DNA from 3 places in the Desulfobacter sp. UBA2225 genome. Region 2 is predicted to be linked to each of the others. Evidence: riboswitches for the same ligand, from Rfam matches in the RefSeq annotation. Region 2 holds a riboswitch; each other region holds the start of a gene.

Evidence for each region. A riboswitch is a leader RNA that binds a small molecule or an ion and turns the genes downstream of it on or off. The one in region 2 is predicted to bind thiamine pyrophosphate.
Region 1: another riboswitch for thiamine pyrophosphate. It lies ahead of thiS (sulfur carrier protein ThiS); the one in region 2 lies ahead of B3D59_RS02740 (class I SAM-dependent DNA methyltransferase).
Region 3: another riboswitch for thiamine pyrophosphate. It lies ahead of thiC (phosphomethylpyrimidine synthase ThiC); the one in region 2 lies ahead of B3D59_RS02740 (class I SAM-dependent DNA methyltransferase).

The regions. Positions count from the first base shown of each region.
Region 1 is NZ_DDYV01000216.1:8,582-10,853, forward strand. Features, by position in the region: gene B3D59_RS10885 (ribonuclease D) at 1-141, shown strand, start outside; gene dapF (diaminopimelate epimerase) at 174-1,025, shown strand; TPP riboswitch at 1,065-1,159, shown strand; gene thiS (sulfur carrier protein ThiS) at 1,251-1,448, shown strand; gene B3D59_RS10900 (thiazole synthase) at 1,451-2,227, shown strand; gene thiH (2-iminoacetate synthase ThiH) at 2,241-2,272, shown strand, end outside.
Region 2 is NZ_DDYV01000051.1:4,238-6,509, forward strand. Features, by position in the region: gene B3D59_RS02735 (tetratricopeptide repeat protein) at 1-966, shown strand, start outside; TPP riboswitch at 1,043-1,146, shown strand; gene B3D59_RS02740 (class I SAM-dependent DNA methyltransferase) at 1,221-1,952, shown strand; gene B3D59_RS02745 (TenA family protein) at 2,052-2,272, shown strand, end outside.
Region 3 is NZ_DDYV01000223.1:17-2,288, forward strand. Features, by position in the region: gene thiC (phosphomethylpyrimidine synthase ThiC) at 23-1,312, opposite strand; TPP riboswitch at 1,399-1,510, opposite strand; gene B3D59_RS11295 (GspH/FimT family pseudopilin) at 1,857-2,272, shown strand, end outside.

The DNA of each region.
Region 1 (2,272 bases), on a different contig from region 2:
ATCAACAACAATATGATTTCCGCTGTGGCTGCGGGCAAGCCGGCAAGCCCGGAAGATTTGTTGCGGATTCCGGGCATGCGAAACTGGCAGGTTGAGGCGCTTGGTGAGCATATTCTTGAGACCCTGTCCCGGGTTCAGTGAGTTAAAAAGAGAAAAAGAGATAAGGATAAACAATGCGTATAGATTTCTGGAAAATGCACGGTATCGGCAATGATTTTATCATGCTGGATGACCGGGACAAGACGATTGCAGGGTATATTGACTATTCGAATCTGGCTGTGCGCCTGTGCCACCGGCGGTTCGGCATCGGTGCCGACGGCATTATCCTGGCCCGGCATTCTGATACCCATGATATTCGGTTTATAATCATCAATTCAGACGGGTCCGAACCTGAAATGTGCGGCAACGGCATGCGCTGTTTTGCCAAGTATCTGTACGAAAACAATATTCTTGTAAAAGATGAAATAAAGGTTCAGACCCTGGCCGGAACCGTGGTGCCCCGGATTGAAAAAAAGCAAAGCGGACAGGTGGTCTCCGTATGCGTGGATATGGGGGTGCCAAGGCTTGTGCCTCAGCAGATTCCTTTTGTCCATGACAGGGATATGGCCCTCGGGGTGCCCATAGAGACAGCCCAGGGCACAATGTTGGTATCCTGTGTTTCCATGGGGAATCCACATGCCGTGATCTTTGTGAATGACTTGTCACTGGTGGATATTGAAACAATTGGTCCCATGGTGGAAAATCATCCTCGTTTTCCTGAAAAAACCAATGTGGAGTTCATTGAAGTCGTCTCTGACAGGCAATTAAAAATGCGGGTGTGGGAACGCGGGGCCGGGATAACCCTTGCCTGCGGCACCGGGGCCTGTGCTGCCGTTACGGCCGCTCATCTCACGGGACGGGCAGGGCGTCAGGTGCGTGTTAATCTGGACGGCGGGGACCTGGACATTTCATGGAATGAATCCAGCGGCCATATTTTTAAGACTGGGCCTGCCCAAACCGTTTTTAAGGGAACTCTTGATATTTAGTCCAGGGTTGACAAAGCTTTTTAATCTATATATAGCTTGATTTATCGTTTGGGGTGGCGCACAGCGTCTGAGATAATACCCATTGAACCTGATCCGGATAATACTGGCGAAGGGAAGAGCGGACAAGACAATAGTAAACCCGGAAAAATTCGGATTTAGGCATTTTTATAGCCGCTTGCTCTTCCCTTGAGAGCAAGCGGCTTTTTTTATTTAGGATTTTTGCCTATGAATATTTTTGTCAATGGAAACAAGGAACGCATAGAGCCATGCACGTTGGCACAGTTGATCGCCTGTAAAAAGCTCGATGCAGGGGCGCTGGTTATTGAACTTAACCGGCAAATCATCAAACAGGATTTTTGGCCGACAACTGAACTTCAGGAAGATGATCGCCTGGAGATGCTCAGTTTTGTCGGAGGAGGCTGATTATGAAAGACGATGTACTTCGATTGGGGGGGAAAGAATTCAGTAACCGGTTACTGACCGGTACCGGGAAATTCGGCAACCATGGGCAAATTCCCAAGATGCTCGCGGCCAGCGGTTCACAGATGATCACTGTCGCTTTGCGTCGTGTCGACATCACGGCTCAGTCTGAAAATATCCTTGAATACATCCCCAAACATGTGACCCTGCTGCCGAATACATCCGGCGCCCGCAGCGCAGAACAGGCCGTACGCATTGCCCGTATTGCCCGGGAAGCCGGTTGTGGTGATTTCATTAAAATTGAAGTCATCACCGATATGAAATACCTGATGCCGGACAATTGGGAGACCTTGAAGGCAACGGAGATTCTGGCCAAAGAAGGGTTCCAGGTGCTGCCTTATGTCCTGCCGGACCTGCCCCTGGCCAAACGGCTGGAAAACGCCGGTGCCGCGGCGGTGATGCCTCTGGGCGCACCCATCGGAAGCAACCGGGGGCTGGAGACCAAACCACTGATTGCCATGTTAATTGAAAACGTCTCCGTACCCATTGTTGTGGATGCGGGAATCGGCAAGCCTTCCCAGGCAGCGGCTGCAATGGAAATGGGTGCGGATGCGGTTCTGGTGAATACAGCCATTGCCACGGCCCGGGACCCGGAAGCCATGGGGCGCGCCTTTGATTTCGCGGTCAAGGCCGGACGGGCTGCCTACCTGGCTGAAATGGCCGAAGAGTCTACCCTTGCCCGGGCCTCTTCTCCACTCACCGGATTCCTTGACGAGGTATAAAGAGGATTAGATTATGTCATTTTACGAGATCGTTGAGCGATACCG
Region 2 (2,272 bases):
CTGCTCCGGGGCAACGCCTATGTGGCCCTGAAAAAAATTAAGGAAGCTGAAGACGATTATAAAAAAATGATTGAAATCGGCTCTGACAATCCGGCAGGCTATTACCGGCTTGCCTACTTAAAATCTGCGCTGAGGCAATTTGACCAGGCAGCCCCCTTGCTGGAAAAGGCCTGGTCCCTGAACAACAAACTCATTGACGTATTTACCCTGAGAATCAGAAATGCCGTGGCTCAAAAAGAATTTGACACCGCCCATGACCTGTGTACTCAGCAGATGGATGCATTCACGGATAACAATAATTTGAAGGCGCTTGTGCACAGCACCCGTGCAAATATTTACCTGGCCCAGGAGGATATGAAACAGGCAGAATCAGAACTGCTGAAAGCCGTTGACCTTGCCCCGGATTATCTGAGTCCCTACGGAACGCTGGCAAAAATATACCTGTCCCAGAAAAATATTGAGGACGCAAAAAAACAATATCTGACCATGATTGAAAAAAACGATAAACTGGCCCCGCCCCATATGTTGCTGGCCGTCCTTTTTGAAGCGGAAAACAAATTTGATGACGCAGAAACCCATTACCGTAAAGCCCTTGAAATCAATCCCAACTATGCAGCCGCCGCCAACAATCTGTCATTTTACCTGGCAAGCCGGACAGATAAATTTGACGAGGCCCTGGCCCTGGCAAAAACAGCGAAAGCCCTTTATCCCGAAGATCCGAGCATCATGGATACGATGGGATTTGCCTATTATAAAAAAGGGTTGTACGGAAATGCCGTTGCCGAATTTTTGGACTGCCTGGAAAAACAACCAAACCATCCCATTATCCGCTACCATTTAGGGCTGGCGTATTACGGAAAAGGGGAAAAAGAGCAGGCACTCAAAGAGCTGTCCAAGGCCCTGGAGCTTAATGATAATTTCCCCGGGGCCAGTGACGCAAAAAAATTGATAGAGGAAATGAAATAACTCAATAAAATAGATCAGTAGTGTCCGGTTAGGTTTTTGCGTACATTTTAAAAACGCTGTTTTTGATACTTCTTTAGAATTTAGCTGGGGGCGCTTGCAAAAGCTGAGAAGGAAACATTTTCCTGACCCTTGGAACCTGATGCGGGTAATACCGACGTAGGGAAGCGGATCATGCCTCTTCAAGTAAGTGCCTACCTATAAAAATACATTATCTGCACCGGGTTGATAATAAAGGTTTTTCTTCGGAGGTCAGCATGGATAAAAAAAGAAGTTTTGACGAATTTGCACAAGCATATGATGCGTGGTTTTTTGACAATATGAATCTGTTAAATTCAGAGGTGAACCTGGTCGCTTATTTTATGAAAGATGCGGGTGATACTTTTTCTGTAGGGTGCGGAAGTGGTCTTTTTGAATCAATCTTGAAAAGAGATTTTAACATTTCCATTCAGTACGGTCTCGAACCATCAGAGGGAATGGCTGAGATTGCCCGTAAACGGGGGATAAGTGTTGAGGTAACCACAGCGGAAGACGCCGATCTGGGCGAAGAACAATACGATACGATCCTATTCAACGGCACACCAAGCTATATCAATGACCTGCAGTCCGTGTTTCACAAAGCATATACTGCTTTGAGAAAAGGAGGTAAAATCGTGGTTATTGATGTTCCTAAGGAAAGTTCATACGCAACCATGTATAACCTGGCAAAAAGTGTCGAAACATGGGAACATCCATTATTGGAAGGAGTTCACCCAAGGGACCCGTATCCAATTGAATTTGTAAAGGTTGCAAACTGGCGTACAACTGCTGAGAAAGTCGAGATGCTTAAAACAGCAGGTTTTCAAGACTTTGATTATGCTCAAACGCTCACTAAACATCCGCTATACTCAAACAATATGGAAGAACAACCAATTCCGGGGTTTGACTGCGGTGATTATGTTGCCATTTGTGCCTTTAAGGAACGAGCACGAAATAAGATGGCCAATTAAAATTTCTAAACGTACGGCCGACAATGGCCGACTGTTTTGAAATGGTCGAGTTATTTAAGGCTCATTCCTAAAAAATAAAAATAGAGGAATCAGGGGGTGATGAAGAATATTAAAGCAGCAGGAAAATACACTCAAAAGATGTGGGATGCGGTATCTTCTATTTATGAGGATACAATCGCTCATCCCTTCGTTGTACAACTGGCGAAAGGCACATTAGATAAAAATAATTTTGCACATTTCCTGTCGCAGGATATCCTTTATCTCAAGGATGATAATCTGGCTTTGGACCTGTTGGCCGAAAAAGCTCCCAACGAATCTGA
Region 3 (2,272 bases), on a different contig from region 2:
TCTACTGGTAAACACTCAATGCTTAATGCTTAAGCAGATTCGCCGTACGTTTAACAGCGCAAAAATCACCACACATGGTACAGACATCTTGTTCCTCGGGTTGCGAAGATTTTCGGAAACTCCTTGCCTTTTCCGGATCCAGGGCGCAGTCGAACTGACCCTCCCAGTCCAGCTCACCCCGGGCTTTGCTCATTTTATGGTCAATAATCTCGGCCCCTTTAAGCCCCTTGGCCAGATCTCCGGCATGGGCGGCGATCCGCGATGCCATAATACCTTCTTTAACATCGTCTGCGGTTGGCAAACGCAGATGTTCGGCCGGGGTGACATAACATAAAAAGTCGGCACCATGCATAGCGGCCAGGGCACCACCGATGGCGGAGGTGATATGATCGTAGCCGGGGGCAATATCGGTAACCAGGGGACCAAGCACATAAAACGGGGCGTTGTGGCAAAGCTTTTTCTGAAGTTGCATGTTCATTTCTATCTCATGCAGCGGCACGTGACCCGGCCCTTCAATCATGACCTGCACATTTTTTTTCCAGGCCTGCTTGGTCAGTTCTCCCAGGGTGATCAGTTCCTCGATCTGGGGGGCGTCTGTTGAATCCTTTATGGCACCCGGCCTGAGTCCGTCCCCCAGGCTGATGCAGACATCATGGGCCTGGCAAATATCCAGTAGACGGTCAAAGTGTTCATAAAAAGGATTTTCGTTGCCGGTTTTTTCCATCCATTCGAACAGAATAGCCCCGCCTCGGCTGACAATGCCGCACAATCGAGGATTGGTTTTTATGCTTCGGGCACATTTTTGGTTAAGTCCGGCATGAATGGTAATGAAATCAATCCCGTTGGCGGCATGGATCTCAACGGTTTCAAACCACTCTTCGAGGGTTATCTCCTCTGTGGGTTTTCCGGTACGGGTTAAGGTGTCATAAATGGGGACCGTACCGATCATCACAGGAATTTGTTTCACCAGACGCTTTCGAAATGTTTCAGTGTCGCCGGATACACTCAGGTCCATGACGGCATCTGCCTGGTATTCTATGGCCAACTGCGCTTTTTTTATTTCCGAATCAAAACAGCAGACATCTTTGGATACGCCTAAATTGACGTTAATTTTGGTTTTAAGTCCTTTTCCCACACCTGCCGCTTTCAGGTTTAAATGATGTTTATTGGCAGGGATAGCAATTCGACCCTGGGCAAGGCCCTCCATGAGCTCCTCTTTTGAAATGGATTCATTGGCGAGAACCTGTTCCATCTGAGGGGTGAGAATGCCTTTTCGGGCTGCATCCATCTGAGTCGTATATGACTGTGACATATGTACATCTCCTGTTTTATATTTCTATCTATAAATATAGGGGGAAACTGAAACGAAAGGGCCGGGAAATGACAGACAAGCTCTATGCCAAAGCTTCAACCACATTTCCTACGCCGGTACGAACCGGATCAGGTTCCAAGGGTTGAAGTCTTGAGCCAACTTCTCTCAGCTTTTACGAAAGCACCCCCGTGATTAACTGGAATGTCACATACTTGATTCGGAAGGTTCTGTCAATGGATTAAGAGTCTGTTTGGCAATCAGAGGTTTTGAATAGAATTTAAATTTATAAATACAATGCATTGAAATAAAATCAAAACGATGAAATATAATCAATTCGATTTATTCCAATGGCAGACTGGCTTTCAAGAGAATCAAGGGCGAGCCTGCCTCTGTCAGGACAAACGCATTAAAAATTGACACACTTTTTGATTTTGGCATAATAATTGAATAATAAATTTAATAACGCCCACTCAGCTGGGGCTGAACCCAATTTTATAACCAACTACACTTACTATGAAAATATTTTAGTTATAAAGTAGAATTCATGAATAACAAAATATTAAAAACTGCCACAGGTTTTACGTTGTTGGAAATCATTATTGTATTGGCGATCATGGCAATCGCCATGACCATTGCAATCCCAAATGTCATGTCCTGGTTGCCCAATTATCGCTTAAAAGCGGCGGCACGTGACCTCTATTCCAATATGCAGAAAGCCAAATCTGAAGCGCTTAAACGCAATTGCAGTGTAGGCATTACCTTTTCAACGGTGACGTTCCCGACTCAGGGGGGAGAATATACGGTCTTTCTTGACAATGGTGATGGTGCAGGAACCGCTGATAACGCAATACAAGACGGTGGAGAAGTAACGTTGCTAGCGGTTGCAATGCCCATAGGTTGCACACTTTACCAAGCCAGCTTTAGCGGAACACCAATGACTGGCTATAATTCCCGTGGATT